DNA from 3 places in the Sporosarcina sp. resist genome. Region 3 is predicted to be linked to each of the others. Evidence: riboswitches for the same ligand, from Rfam matches in the RefSeq annotation. Region 3 holds a riboswitch; each other region holds the start of a gene.
What was found. Region 3 has a riboswitch for S-adenosylmethionine ahead of H7992_RS02845 (MFS transporter). Riboswitches for the same ligand answer to the same signal wherever they lie in the genome.

Region 1 (2,278 bases), 630 kb from region 3:
CAGAAAACGCACCGCCGCCATGACGCGCATAACCACCGTACGTGTCAACGATGATTTTACGGCCAGTAAGACCTGCATCTCCTTGAGGTCCCCCTATTACGAAGCGGCCAGTTGGGTTGATGAAGTACTTCGTGTCTTCATCGATTAAATCAGTTGGTACAACCGGGTTTATGACGAATTCTTTAATATCACGCTGAATTTGCTCAAGTGTTATTTCAGGGTGATGTTGCGCTGAAATAACAATTGTATCGATGCGTACTGGTTTATTGTTTTCATCATATTCAACAGTCACTTGTGTTTTTCCATCTGGACGCAGATACGTAAGGGTTTCATCTTTGCGTACTTGTGCAAGTCGGAATGATAATTTATGAGCTAGGCTAATTGGTAACGGCATCAGTTCCGGTGTTTCATTACAAGCGTAACCGAACATCAAACCTTGGTCACCAGCTCCAATTGCTTCAAGTTCATCATCTGTCATCGAACCTTCACGCGCTTCAAGTGCTTGGTCAACGCCTGCAGCGATGTCGGCTGATTGTTCATCGATCGCAGTCAAAACTGCAGATGTTTCCCAATCAAATCCGTATTTCGCGCGTACATAACCAATTTCTTTAACAGTTTCACGCACAACTTTCGGGATATCGACATATGTTGTCGTCGTAATTTCTCCTGCAACGAGGACAAGTCCTGTTGTAATTGTCGTTTCACATGCAACACGTGCATTTGGATCTTCTGCCAATATAGCATCTAGAATAGCATCCGAAATTTGGTCACACATTTTGTCCGGGTGTCCTTCAGTTACCGATTCTGAAGTAAATAGTCGGCGATTTGTCATGTTATTTCCTCCTTATATCCTACGAGATTGATACGGTACTCATATGTCCCATGTAGAGTCTTTTCTAAATGAAAAGACTACAAGCCATTGCGAGCTCTATACACGAGGATTAAGGGCGATATCATATAAAAAGCCCTTCGCTCACGTAATAATACATGAGGAAAGGCATGATTTCATAAGCACCTTTCACTCTTATCATACAAGGACTGTGCCTTGCTACAGGTTTGGCACCTTCGCGCAGACAAAACGTCTGTGCAGGTTGCCGGGTTTCATAGGGCCTGACCCCTCCACCAGCTCGGGATAAGAGTATCCGTTCAACTATATATGCTACGAAAAATCTTGTTGCATGTCAAATCTTTTTACCCATTTTGCGTATAAATCCTTGAGGTTTGAATTAGTATAGATTATTATTCTTAATGTGTTATACTAATTCAATAATGTGATGACACCCAATTGATTGGGACTATATGCAAAGGACGGTACATACTTATGATATCTGCGAAAATTAGTGATGACCTCAACAAACTTCTTTCTGGGAAAAATGTAAAAGTTCAACTTTCAGTTCCACAACTTGTTGAAAAAGCGATTTCACGTGGTGAAGCTCAATTGACATCAGACGGAGCGGTTACAGCTCAGACAGGCAAATATACAGGTCGTTCACCTAAGGACAAATACATTGTTGAGGAAGCGTCCTCCAAAGACAAAATCGATTGGGGCAACGTCAATCGTCCAATCTCTTCTGAAATTTTCGATTCATTATATAATAAAGTAATTACTCATTTGAGAACAAAAGACGAACTGTTCGTCTTCAAAGGTTTTGCAGGCGCAGATCCAGCTTCACGACTATCCATTCAAGTTGTGAATGAATTTGCATGGCATAACCTGTTTGTTCACAACTTGTTCATCCGCCCAACTGAAGAAGAACTAGTACAACATGAATCACAATTTACAATCGTTTCGGCTCCTTCATTTAAAGCTGATCCTGTGGTCGATGGTACGAATTCAGAGACATTCATTATCGTATCAATGGAAAAACGTATTGTTCTTATCGGTGGAACTGAATACGCTGGCGAAATGAAAAAATCAATCTTCTCAATCATGAACTACTTACTTCCTGAAAATGGAATTATGCCGATGCACTGTTCGGCAAACGTTGGTGAAGACGGTGATGTTGCCCTATTTTTCGGTCTTTCTGGAACAGGTAAAACAACACTTTCGGCAGATGCAAACCGTAAATTAATCGGCGATGACGAGCATGGCTGGTCTGACACTGGTGTCTTCAATATCGAAGGCGGTTGCTATGCAAAATGTATTAATTTATCACAAGAAAAAGAACCTGAAATTTTTGGTGCAATTCGTTTTGGTTCCGTACTAGAAAACGTTGTCGTCGATCCGGAAACACGCATTCCTGACTACGATGATGGTTCATTAACTGAAAACACGCGT
Region 2 (2,278 bases), 1.9 Mb from region 3:
ATTATTATGGCAACTATCGTTAAAATCTTAAACAAGCCACATCCAGTAAAAGCAATCGACTGGGTGTGGCTTGTTCTAATTGGACTTTTCCAAACAGCTTTTGTGATGGGCTGTATATTTATGGCACTGCGTACAATCACTTCTGGAGAGACGTCTATCCTAACGTTTATGAATCCTTTACTCGTTGTCGTTTTTGGGACGCTTTTTTTAAAATCGCGTTACCATATTCAGCAATGGATAGGTGTACTGTTAGGTTTTATCGGGGTTTTTCTCACGTTAGGTTCACATCTTGACTTTAAAGTCGGTACCATATTAGGGCTTTTGTCGGCTGTTTCATGGGCGATTGCTACGCTATTGATAAAAATACATGGTTTCAAATTTGATACGTATGTAATGACAGCCTATCAAATGCTTTTTGGTGGATCAATTCTCTTTCTGGGAAGCTTACTACTGGAAGAGACTTTCTTTAAAATGACTACTCAATCTATCCTGATTTTGTTATGGCTTACCATTGCAGCATCAATTATTCAGTTTTCTATTTGGTTTTATCTTCTCCAAAGAGGTAATCAAGAACGAACTAGTGCATTCCTTTTTTTAGCGCCATTCTTCGGTGTACTCACAGGATGGTTTTTACTCCATGAAAGACTAACCTGGTCTATCCTTTTTGGTGGATTACTAATATTTGCAGGAATCTTTCTTGTTAATTGGAAAAATAATTATGAAAAGGAAATAGAGAAAACCGATGAGAACAACGAAAGGTTAAGTGAGAGTTAACTAACATGTTTCCTAGCGCACTGAAAAGTAGTTTAAAGTGCCTATTATATGTGCAAGAAGATCGCCTTTAATTCCAACTAAACTGATATGATTGAAAATAAATTCTGATAAGTCATTGACTTTGAATTTTCGATAATGTAGTATTGGTCTCAACTTAATAGTTTATATCTTATCTAGAGAGGTTGAGGGACTGGCCCGATGAAACCGCGGCAACAGACTGTTTAGTACTGTGCCAATTCCAGTAAACGAAAGTTTAGCAGATAAGAGGAGTAATATGTGTTCGATTCTATTAACCTCTTCTTGCTCTATTTAGAAGTGGTTTTTTTATTTCTTTACTGTAAAGGTTGTAAGTCATTTATCATTTTAACAATTTCATACATGCTAATTAGACAACTAAAGGCAACTTTCTAATCGATTATTTGAATCGGAAAAAGGTGTCTTTTTTGTATATAAAAATTAAACTGAAACAAATGATTTAGGGGGGCAAACAATGACAGAGTCTACAAATATCGTTTGGCATGAATCAGAGGTAACAAAAGAAAATCGTCAAGAACTAAAGGGCCATAAGAGTGCTATTCTTTGGTTCACTGGGCTATCAGGGTCAGGGAAATCAACAGTTTCAGTAGCGCTAGAAACAGAGTTACACGCGAAAGGCATTCATACTTATCGACTGGATGGAGATAATGTCCGGCACGGTTTAAATAAGAATCTAGGGTTTAGTCCAAATGATCGGACGGAAAATATTCGCAGAATCGGTGAAGTTTCAAAACTAATGGTCGACGCTGGCTTATTCACATTAACAGCATTCATATCGCCTTATCAGGAAGATCGAGATCAGGTGCGAGAAATTGTCAAATCCGATGAGTTTATCGAAATATACGTTAAGGCAAGTTTAGAAACTTGTGAAGAACGGGATCCGAAGGGGCTTTATAAGAAAGCAAGATTGGGTGAAATTAAAGGCTTTACAGGAATTGATGCTCCTTATGAAGAACCTGTTAACCCGGAAATAATCATTGATACCAATCAATTAAATATTGTAGAGTCTGTCAAAGCCATCGTTTCTTATTTAAAAGAAAATAACTATATCTAAAAAATTACAAAATGCGTAACATATTGGGGTTTTAGGAATAGAATGTATTTAAACCTACTTGACACATAGGATTAATAAAGTTAGTATAAACGCTAATCACATGCCGACTGGAAATCCAGAAGCTAATGGACAATCGTGAACATACGAACAATTCGCTGACTAAAAAATTAGAGGCGACTTTAATCAATAGTAGATTAAAGTCGCCTTTTTTAAAAAAGATAATGTAATAGAGTTATTGAGTTTAGAGGGGGGATTAGTATGGCGAAGTTGACGTACAAATCTTGGGCTGAGACTAGTGAAGTTTTTCCAATCGATGACGAGTCAAAAGGTGCGTTAAACGTCTTGCGATGGGCTTACGGAGAATACGACGATGAGCTTGTATATGCGTGTAGTTTTGGGGTTGAAGGTATCGTA
Region 3 (2,278 bases):
TTCCGGCCAAACCATTAAACGATGCAATCAAAGCGGCAGCCATTAACGCACCGCCACCGAAATCTTTGACGATAGAGACGGACCAAAATCCGTAAAACCATAGATGCCACATGATAGGGATAAAGAACAAGTACAATAAGAAAAGATTCTTATTCGCTATTAACGGTTTTATTTCAGACTTCTTCGTTGTGTATAAATAAAGTATTAAGAGCGGACAAAGTGCAACAAGAATGACCGCAATCGCGATAGAGGATAGACCTAGTTTGACGGAAAAGTAATAGATGCCCATCACTATGACAAGAAAAACGGCTGAGTACATGGACATGTACAATAGCCCTTTGCTAAACTGTGCTTTAATACCAGGTGAAGACAAATCTACAGAAGCACTTGAATCGTTTTTGGGCTTCATATATTTAAATAGTAGGAGTGCAATAATGAGTGTAATTGTTCCGGTCACGAAAAAAGGAAAGCGCCAAGCCCCTTCACCCATTAATGGTTCTGCGACTGTAATAAGATAAGGGACGCCAAGTGTGCCCGCTGTCAGACCAACAGAAAGTCCGGTAAGCGCCACGCCCATTCCTAATCCAACTTTTTCAGGAGGTGTATGATAGGCAATATAAGAGCGGTCATTCGAATAAAAAACGCCTTCGCCTAGCCCGAGTAGGACTCGGAAAAGAATAAATGCAACAAGGCCTCCCACCAAACCCGTTAATAAAGTGGCGATTCCAGCCCAAACAATACTTAAAATGATAATAGCACGATAGCCAAACCTGTCCCCAAAGTAGCCACCAGGAAATTGCATTAACATAAAACCGGCAAAAAATAAACTACCAATCAATCCGCCAATTCCATGGGGGTTTGCCACGACTGCAAAAAAAGAAACTTCATTTTCAATCATATATGTAATGATCGGCCCAGTTGCAACCCGGTCAACGTAAGAAACAAACCAACCTAAAAATAACAAGCCCCAAATCGTATGATATCTTTGCAAACCTTCCTTTTTCATTTCTCACACTTCCAATTCTATTGTTAATAAAACAAAATGCCCCTCCACTGTGTTAGTAGAGAGGCATTCGAGAGAAAATACCCTCTCATTTTCCAAAGCATAGTGCTTTGCAGGAATTAGCACCTTATCAACATGATTGTTGAATGGTTGCCGGGTTTCATAGGGCCAGCCCCTCCACCGCTCTTCATAAGAGTTTTATTAGCCTATTTAATTTGTAAAGGTTACTGCCAAACGTCTTGCGCGATAGTTACAACATGACGAACTTTTTCCCATTGTTGTTCTTCAGTTAACTGATTACCTTCTTCTGTTGATGCGAAGCCACATTGTGGGCTTAAGCATAGTTGATCTAAAGGAACATACTTTGAGGCCTCTGCTATTCTTGCTTTAAGCTGTTCAGGGGCCTCTAATTCGCCGAATTTAGAGGTGATCAAGCCTAATACGACGAAAAGGTCAGGGCGATTGACATGGCGCAACGGTTCAAAACTGCCGGAGCGTTCGTCGTCAAACTCAAGGAAAAGACCGTCAACATCTAATCCGCCGAAAATTGTTTCGGATACATCCTCGTAGCCACCACTAGAAAAATAGGTCGATTTGAAGTTGCCGCGGCAAATATGCATCGTCACGAGCAAGTCGGCAGGCCTTTTCGCGATGGATTCATTGATGGCACGTGCCGATAGTTGTACAAGTTTGTCAGGATTTTGCCCCTTCGCTTTCAATGTTTCCCTTCCTTCTTCCGATAAGAAGGAAGCCCAAGACGTGTCATCGATTTGAAGATAACGACATCCCTCATCGTACAGTGCTTGAATTACGTCTTGATAGGCTGTAACCAAGTCATCAAATAACTCTTCGTCATTTGCATAGATGCCTTCTTCGAATGTCGCTCTGTGAATCAGCATATTCGGGCTTGGAATCGTGAATTTTGCGACTGCATCAACTGCGATACTTTTCAGGAACTTGAAGTGTTCAATCATGTAATGGTCGCTAAACCCAATTTTTCCTGTCACTCTAATGCCGTGTGCTTTCGTTACAACACCATTGAATTGGAGTCCTTTATCTGTTTCGAAAAACTCAACGCCGTCAAAGCCAGAAAGGAAGTCAAAATGCCACCATTTACGGCGGAATTCTCCGTCCGTCACAGAATTAAGTCCAGCTTCTTTTTGCTTTTCGACGAGCTTTGTAATTTCTTCGTCTTCGATTGTGCGTAATTCCTCGGCAGTGATATCACCGGTTTCTCTTTGCAAACGCGCCTGCTTTAGGCGTTCTGGTCTTAAA

Region 1: another riboswitch for S-adenosylmethionine. It lies ahead of metK (methionine adenosyltransferase); the one in region 3 lies ahead of H7992_RS02845 (MFS transporter).
Region 2: another riboswitch for S-adenosylmethionine. It lies ahead of cysC (adenylyl-sulfate kinase); the one in region 3 lies ahead of H7992_RS02845 (MFS transporter).

What each region holds. Positions count from the first base shown of each region.
Region 1 is NZ_CP060287.1:1,201,350-1,203,627, reverse strand. Features, by position in the region: gene metK (methionine adenosyltransferase) at 1-832, opposite strand, end outside; SAM riboswitch class I at 1,022-1,139, opposite strand; gene pckA (phosphoenolpyruvate carboxykinase (ATP)) at 1,322-2,278, shown strand, end outside.
Region 2 is NZ_CP060287.1:2,474,080-2,476,357, forward strand. Features, by position in the region: gene H7992_RS11990 (DMT family transporter) at 1-774, shown strand, start outside; SAM riboswitch class I at 941-1,041, shown strand; gene cysC (adenylyl-sulfate kinase) at 1,265-1,864, shown strand; gene H7992_RS12000 (phosphoadenylyl-sulfate reductase) at 2,123-2,278, shown strand, end outside.
Region 3 is NZ_CP060287.1:572,508-574,785, forward strand. Features, by position in the region: gene H7992_RS02845 (MFS transporter) at 1-1,006, opposite strand, end outside; SAM riboswitch class I at 1,089-1,199, opposite strand; gene H7992_RS02850 (5-methyltetrahydropteroyltriglutamate--homocysteine S-methyltransferase) at 1,228-2,278, opposite strand, start outside.